3 regions of the Streptomyces sp. M2CJ-2 genome follow, and region 3 is predicted to be linked to each of the others. Evidence: riboswitches for the same ligand, from Rfam matches in the RefSeq annotation. Region 3 holds a riboswitch; each other region holds the start of a gene.

Region 1 (2,260 bases), on a different contig from region 3:
ACCACAGCACCTGCCGGACGTCGGACTGCGCCAGTACGTCCCCGATCCGCCCGAGCTGCCAGACCCCGTCGGCCTTCAGACCGCGCGCGACGATCGCGGTGACGGGGTAGGCGAAGAAGACGGCGAAGAACGCGACGGGCACGGCCATCAGGCCGAGCCGCGCCGCACTCCCGCGCCACCGCCTCCGCCCGTGCCCTCGCACGGCGGCGGTCCGGCTCACTTCAGTACGAGCGAGGTCCACGACTTGACCCACTGGTCACGGTTCTCGGCGATCCTCGCCGGGTCCATCGTCTCCGGGTCCTTCGCCTGCGGCCCGTACTTCGTGAACTCCTCGGGCACCTGGGCGCCCTCCCGCACCGGGTAGACGAACATGTTGAGCGGCATGTCGGCCTGGAACTCCTTGGTGAGCAGGAAGTCGAGCAGTGCCTTGCCGCCCTCGGGGTTCTTCGCGTTGCTGAGCAGCCCCGCGTACTCGATCTGACGGAAGCAGGTGCCGTCGGCGACACCGGTGGGAGCGGTCGTCGGCTTCGGGTCGGCGTAGATCACCTCGGCGGGCGGGGAGGAGGCGTAGGACACCACCAGCGGCCGGTCCCCCTTGGCCTGCTTGCCGCCGGCCGAGCCGGAGAACTCCTCGTTGTAGGCCTGCTCCCAGCCGTCGACCACCTTCACGCCGTTGGCCTTGAGCTTCTTCCAGTAGTCCGTCCAGCCTTCGTCCCCGTACTTCGCGGCGGTGCCGAGGAGGAAGCCGAGGCCGGGCGAGGAGGTGGAGGCGTTCTCGACGACCAGGAGGTTCTCGTACTCGGGCTTGATCAGGTCGTCGAAGGTCTTCGGCGGGGTCAGATCGCGCTCGCTGAACCACTCCTTGTCGTAGTTGACGCAGACGTCGCCGGTGTCGATCGGCGTGACCCGGTGCTTGCCCTCGTCGACGCGGTACTCGGGAAGGATCAGGTCGGAACCCTCGGCCTCGTACGACTGGAACAGCCCGTTGTCGAGAGCGCGGGACAGCAGGGTGTTGTCGACGCCGAAGAAGACGTCGCCCTGGGGGTTGTCCTTGGTCAGGATCGCCTTGTTCACGGCCGATCCGGCGTCGCCGTCCTCCAGGACCTTGACCTTGTAGCCGGACTGCTTCTCGAAGGCGGCGATGACGTCCTTCGACGCGGCCCACGAGTTGTGGCTGACGAGGGTCACGGTCCCGGACCCGCCGGACCCGGACTCCTGGTCGTCGCCGCCGGACGAGCCGCAGGCGGACAGGGTGACCAGGCCCAGCCCGACGGCCAGGATCGTGACCTTCTTGGTGATGCTCACCGGATTCACCGGATTCCTCCTGGGGGTGACCAGGAAGAGACGCGGCCCTGTCCGGGACCCCTCACGGGTGCCCCGGACAGGGCACAACAGCTCGAGTGATGACCGATCTCCCTACCCAGAATGACCTGGGCGAGGTTCGGAGGGTCTGCGGCCGGATGCCGCACTCTCAGCGCTGTGGCGCTCCCCTGTCGGAATATGAACGTATGTTTACCCGATATGAAGTTGTTGTCCTTACAACGTCTTCTACGCCGGCCAGGCTACCTCTCGCTCGCGGCGAGCTGGCCACAGGCCCCGTCGATCTCCTGTCCACGGGTGTCCCGGATCGTCACCGGCACACCGTGTGCGGCGATCGCGTCCACGAACGCCTTCTCGTCCTCGGGCCGTGAGGCGGTCCACTGGGAGCCGGGCGTCGGGTTGAGCGGGATGAGGTTGACGTGCACGGGCCTGCCCTTCAGCAGCCGCCCGAGCCGGTCGCCACGCCACGCCTGGTCGTTGATGTCCCGGATCAGCGCGTACTCGATGGACAGCCGCCGCCCCGACTTGGCCGCGTACTCGAAACCGGCGTCGAGGACCTCGCGCACCTTCCACCGCGTGTTCACGGGGACGAGGGTGTCGCGCAGTTCGTCGTCGGGCGCGTGCAGGGAGATGGCGAGGCGGCACTTGAAGCCCTCGTCGGAGAACCGGTTGATCGCCGGCACCAGCCCGACGGTCGAGACGGTGATCCCGCGCTGCGACAGCCCGAGCCCGTCGGGCTCCGGGTCGGTCAGACGACGGATCGAACCCACCACCCGGTTGTAGTTGGCGAGCGGCTCGCCCATCCCCATGAAGACGATGTTGCTCAGCCGGGCCGGACCTCCGGGGACCTCTCCGTCCCGCAGCGCCCGCATGCCGTCCACGATCTGGTGCACGATCTCCGCGGTGGACAGGTTCCGGTCGAGCCCGGCCTGACCGGTCG
Region 2 (2,260 bases), on a different contig from region 3:
TAGATCTCCCAGGTCAGCTCCTCGGCCCTGCCGTCGACCTTCTCCAACGCCTGGTAGAGCGGCACGGTGCCGATGGGGACGGGGGAGTTGCGCAGCACCCACTCCCGGGTGGTGTGGATATTGCGGCCGGTGGACAGGTCCATGACGGTGTCGGCGCCCCAGCGGGTCGCCCAGGTCATCTTCTCCACCTCCTCCTCGATGGAGGAGGTCACCGCGGAGTTCCCGATGTTGGCGTTGACCTTCACCAGGAACCGCTTGCCGATGATCATCGGCTCGATCTCCGGATGATTGACGTTGGCGGGCAGCACCGCGCGGCCTGCCGCGATCTCCTCACGCACGACCTCCGGCGACACGTTCTCCCGGAGGGCCACGTACTCCATCTCGGGCGTGATCTCGCCGCGGCGTGCGTACGCCAGCTGCGTGACCGCCTCACCCGCGCGGCCGCGGCGCGGCTGACGGGGCCGACCCGGGAACACCGCGTCGAGGTTGCGCAGGCCGCCGCGCGGTGAGGTGTGCTTGATCCCGTCGTCCTCGGGGCGGACGGGACGGCCCGCGTAGTCCTCGGTGTCGCCGCGCGCGATGATCCAGTTCTCCCGCAGCGGCGCCAGCCCCCTGCGTACATCGGTGTCGACCAGGGGGTCGGTGTACGGGCCCGATGTGTCGTACAGCGTGACCGACTGGCCGTTGGTGAGGTGCACCTGGCGGACCGGCACCCGTAGATCGGGGCGCGTGCCCTCGACGTACGCCTTGTGCCAGCCGATGGACTTCCCGGCTTCCTTCTGCTCCGACGTCTCCGTCGGGTTCTGCGTGGAGGCAGGCGTGCGTGCGTCCTTGTTGGTCATGAGACCTACTCCCTACGCCGGCATTACCCGGTAACAGGTTCAGCGGTCGACGCAGCGGTTTCCGTCGGTCGGCGTTCCGTGGGGAACATCACTCGGACAGCAGTGATGTTTCATGTGAAACGTCGTTGGGACGGAGGTCAGCGCCCTCTCAGCCCGGTGCTCCGAGCTCCCGCGTGTACAAAAGGTGCCCTCACGCTAGCGTCAATTCTGGCGCGGTGACCAGAGGGCCCTCGTTGTTCTTGCGATGATCGGGCGGTGACCTCGACGCAACATCCCCCGTACCCACCGCCCGAACCACCCCTCGGCTCCGGCGCTCGAAACGGCGGCGGCCGTGGCAGAGAGCCCGCAGCCGGCAACAGCATGGGCCGTGGGGACGGCCAGGGAGACAGCCCCGGTTCCGGAGACTGGTTCGGGCGCGGGCCCGGCACCGGCCACCCGAGCCAGGGGCAGGGGCCGCGGAGGCAGGGAACGGGGCAAGCGCGGGGACAAGGTCACGGCCGGGGCCCGGAGCCGGACGGCGACCACCCCGACCGGGGCCCGGGCGGCGGCGGCCACGGCGGCCCCCCTCCGGGCGGCGACGGACACGATCACAGCCCGGACTTCGGCGGCGGGCACGGCCACTCACACGGGCACAGCCACAGTCACGGCCCCGCCGCCCCCGTCTCGAAGCACCTGCGCAAGGTCATCGCGGCGGTCCTCATCCCGTTCACCGCGGCGGTGCTGATCGGCCTCGTTGTGCTGTGGCCGGGCGGTGCGCCGGGGCACGAGCGCACCGGCGTCGGTTTCGACCGGCAGACGCAGCAGGCCACGGTCACCAAGGTGGTCGAGGTGAGCTGTTCCTCCGTCAACGCTTCCGGAGGCGTCCCGACCGGCGACACCTCGACGGCCGAGGGCTCCTCCGCGCAACAGCAGGCGGACGGCACGTGCAAGAGAGCGACGATCCGGGTCGACAGCGGCAAGGACCAGGGCCGTACGTTCACCGAAATCGTGCAGCCGGACCAGTCCCGTCAGCTGAGCGAGGGTCAGGAGGTCGTGGTCGCCTACGAACCCTCCGCTCCGAAGGACCTGCAGTACTCGGTCACCGACGTGAACCGGCGCCTCCCCATGGCCCTGCTCGCCGGCATCTTCGCGGTCGCCGTCGTGGCCGTCGGGCGGCTGCGCGGTGCGATGGCACTGATCGCGCTGGCGGTCAGCTTCCTGGTGCTGAACTTCTTCATCCTGCCCGCCATTCTGGAGGGGTCGAACCCATTGGCCGTGGCGGTGGTGGGGGCGAGCGCCATCATGTTGCAGGCCCTGTATCTCTGTCACGGACTGTCGGCGCGCACATCCGTGGCGGTGCTCGGCACTCTGGTCTCACTGCTGCTGATCGGCATTCTGGGCTCGGTCTTCATCGACTGGGCCGCGCTGACCGGCAACAC
Region 3 (2,260 bases):
CGCCCGGGACGCCGTCCGTGCCCGGCAGCCGGACCGGTTCGGCGCCGGTCGCGACGACCAGGACGTCGTAGGGGACCGGCCCGGCCTCCGTGTCCAGTTCGTGGTCGGCGGGGCGCAGCCCGAGCACCTCGCAGCCGAGCCGCAGTTCGATGCCGAGCGCCTCGAAGTCGACGTCGAAGGCGGAGCCCTCCGCCTTGCCGAGCAGCACCGCCTTGGACAGGGGAGGCCGGTCGTACGGCTGGTGGGGTTCGGCGCCGATCAGCGTCACGGTGCCGGTGAATCCCTGTTCCCGGAGGGCGACGGCGGTCTGCACGCCGGCCATTCCGGCCCCCGTCACCACCACGCGCCGCGGCTCGGACGGTCCCCGTTCCTGCGTCTGCTCGCTCACCTGATCACCATAGACACCTGACCCTCGGTCAGTCAGTCTCCGGCTCCCGTGAGCTGCTCCACGACGCTGGTCCCGCTGCCCGGCTGCGACTCCCACTCCCAGGCCTCCTCCAGCCTCACCCGCCCGTCGGGCAGCTCCACGACCGTCGACACGCAGTGTCCCGAGGAGGTGGTGCCGTCCTGCTTGAGCTGCACGTACCGGAAGTCCAGCCGGTCCCCCTCCCGGGTGCCCACCAGGTACCCGCGGACGACGTCACCGCCCGCGTACTCGGCCCAGATCCCGCCGTCCCGCTCGTGGTACGCGAACCGGGTGCGGGTGCCGACCTGGCCCGGCGCCTGGTCGGCGACGGGGGCGAGGACGAGACCGTCGAGCGAACCAGCCATGCGAAGGCTCCCTACACGTTCGTTGATCCGGAGGCTAGGGTGGCCAACGTAAGACACTCGCGGGAGCCCGGACGCACCGGGCTGAGAGGGAGGCTGGCGGCCTCCGACCGTATGCACCTGATCCGGGTCATGCCGGCGAAGGGAGGGGCTGGACGCCCATGCCGCCCACACGCACCTCGCAGCGCTCCCCCGACGTCCTCGTCGTCGGGGGCGGCGTCATCGGTCTGGTCACGGCCTGGCGGTCCGCGCAGCGCGGGCTGGCTGTGACCGTGCTGGACCCCGAGCCGGGCGGCGGCGCCGCCCAGGTGGCCGCCGGGATGCTGGCCGCCGTCACGGAACTGCACTACGGCGAGCAGACCCTGCTCGGTCTGAACCTCGCCTCCGCGCTCCGCTACCCCGACTTCGCGGCCGAACTCACCGAGGCCACCGGCCACGACCTCGGCTACCGCCGGTGCGGCACGCTCGCGGTCGCGCTGGACGCCGACGACCGCGCCCATCTGCGCGAACTGCACGCCCTGCAACAGCAGTCGGGGCTCGACGCGCAGTGGCTGTCGGGGCGGGAGTGCCGGCGCCTGGAGCCGATGCTCGCCCCCGGTGTGCGCGGCGGGCTGCGGGTGGACGGCGACCACCAGATCGACCCCCGGCGGCTGGCGGCGGCGCTGGTGACCGCCTGCGAGCGGGCGGGCGTGGTCCTGCACCGCGCGTGGGCCGACCGGCTCACCGTCTCCGGGGAGCGGGCCACGGGCGTGGTCACCGCCGACGGCACCGGACTGGCCGCCGGGCAGGTGGTGCTGGCCGGCGGCAGCCTCAGCGGGCGGCTCGCGGGCGTCCCCGCGGACCTGCTGCCTCCCGTGCGTCCCGTGAAGGGGCAGGTGCTCCGGCTGGCGATGCCCGACCGGTTCGGTCCGTTCCTGAGCCGGACGGTGCGTGCGGTGGTGCGGGGCGGCCAGGTGTACCTGGTGCCGCGCGAGAACGGGGAGCTGGTGATCGGGGCGACCAGCGAGGAGCAGGGCTGGGACACGACCGTCACCGCGGGCGGGGTGTACGAGCTGCTGCGCGACGCCCACGAACTGGTCCCCGGCATCACCGAGCTGCCGCTCACCGAGACCCGGGCCGGGCTGCGCCCCGGCACCCCCGACAACGCGCCCCTGCTCGGCCCGTCCGGGCTCGCGGGGCTGGTCCTGGCGACCGGGCACCACCGCAACGGTGTGCTGCTCACTCCGGTCACCGGCGACGCCCTGGCGGAGTTCCTGGCCACCGGTGAACTCCCGGCGGAGGCCCGCCCCTTCAGCCCCCGGCGGTTCACCGCGACCGCCGCCGCACTCACGGAGCAGCCCGTATGAACACTCCTGTGGACATGTCGACGCACACTCCCGCGCACGCCCCGGTCATGGTCTCGGTCAACGGGGAGCCGCGCGAGGTGGCTCCCGGCACGGCGCTCGACGCGCTGGTCGGCACGCTCACCGAGGCGCACTCCGGGGTGGCCGCC

What was found. A riboswitch is a leader RNA that binds a small molecule or an ion and turns the genes downstream of it on or off. The one in region 3 is predicted to bind thiamine pyrophosphate.
Region 1: linked by a shared signal. The riboswitch ahead of JL475_RS06500 (thiamine ABC transporter substrate binding subunit) and the one ahead of thiO (glycine oxidase ThiO) in region 3 are both predicted to bind thiamine pyrophosphate.
Region 2: linked by a shared signal. The riboswitch ahead of thiC (phosphomethylpyrimidine synthase ThiC) and the one ahead of thiO (glycine oxidase ThiO) in region 3 are both predicted to bind thiamine pyrophosphate.

What each region holds. Positions count from the first base shown of each region.
Region 1 covers NZ_JAESIF010000004.1:192,490-194,749, reverse strand. Annotated here, with positions in the region: gene JL475_RS06505 (iron ABC transporter permease) at 1-148, opposite strand, end outside; gene JL475_RS06500 (thiamine ABC transporter substrate binding subunit) at 217-1,305, opposite strand; TPP riboswitch at 1,396-1,502, opposite strand; gene rlmN (23S rRNA (adenine(2503)-C(2))-methyltransferase RlmN) at 1,563-2,260, opposite strand, start outside.
Region 2 covers NZ_JAESIF010000002.1:240,065-242,324, reverse strand. Annotated here, with positions in the region: gene thiC (phosphomethylpyrimidine synthase ThiC) at 1-842, opposite strand, end outside; TPP riboswitch at 835-1,025, opposite strand; gene JL475_RS03530 (YibE/F family protein) at 1,203-2,260, shown strand, end outside.
Region 3 covers NZ_JAESIF010000031.1:66,358-68,617, reverse strand. Annotated here, with positions in the region: gene JL475_RS22600 (NAD(P)/FAD-dependent oxidoreductase) at 1-388, opposite strand, end outside; gene JL475_RS22595 (hypothetical protein) at 421-771, opposite strand; TPP riboswitch at 821-932, shown strand; gene thiO (glycine oxidase ThiO) at 930-2,114, shown strand; gene thiS (sulfur carrier protein ThiS) at 2,111-2,260, shown strand, end outside.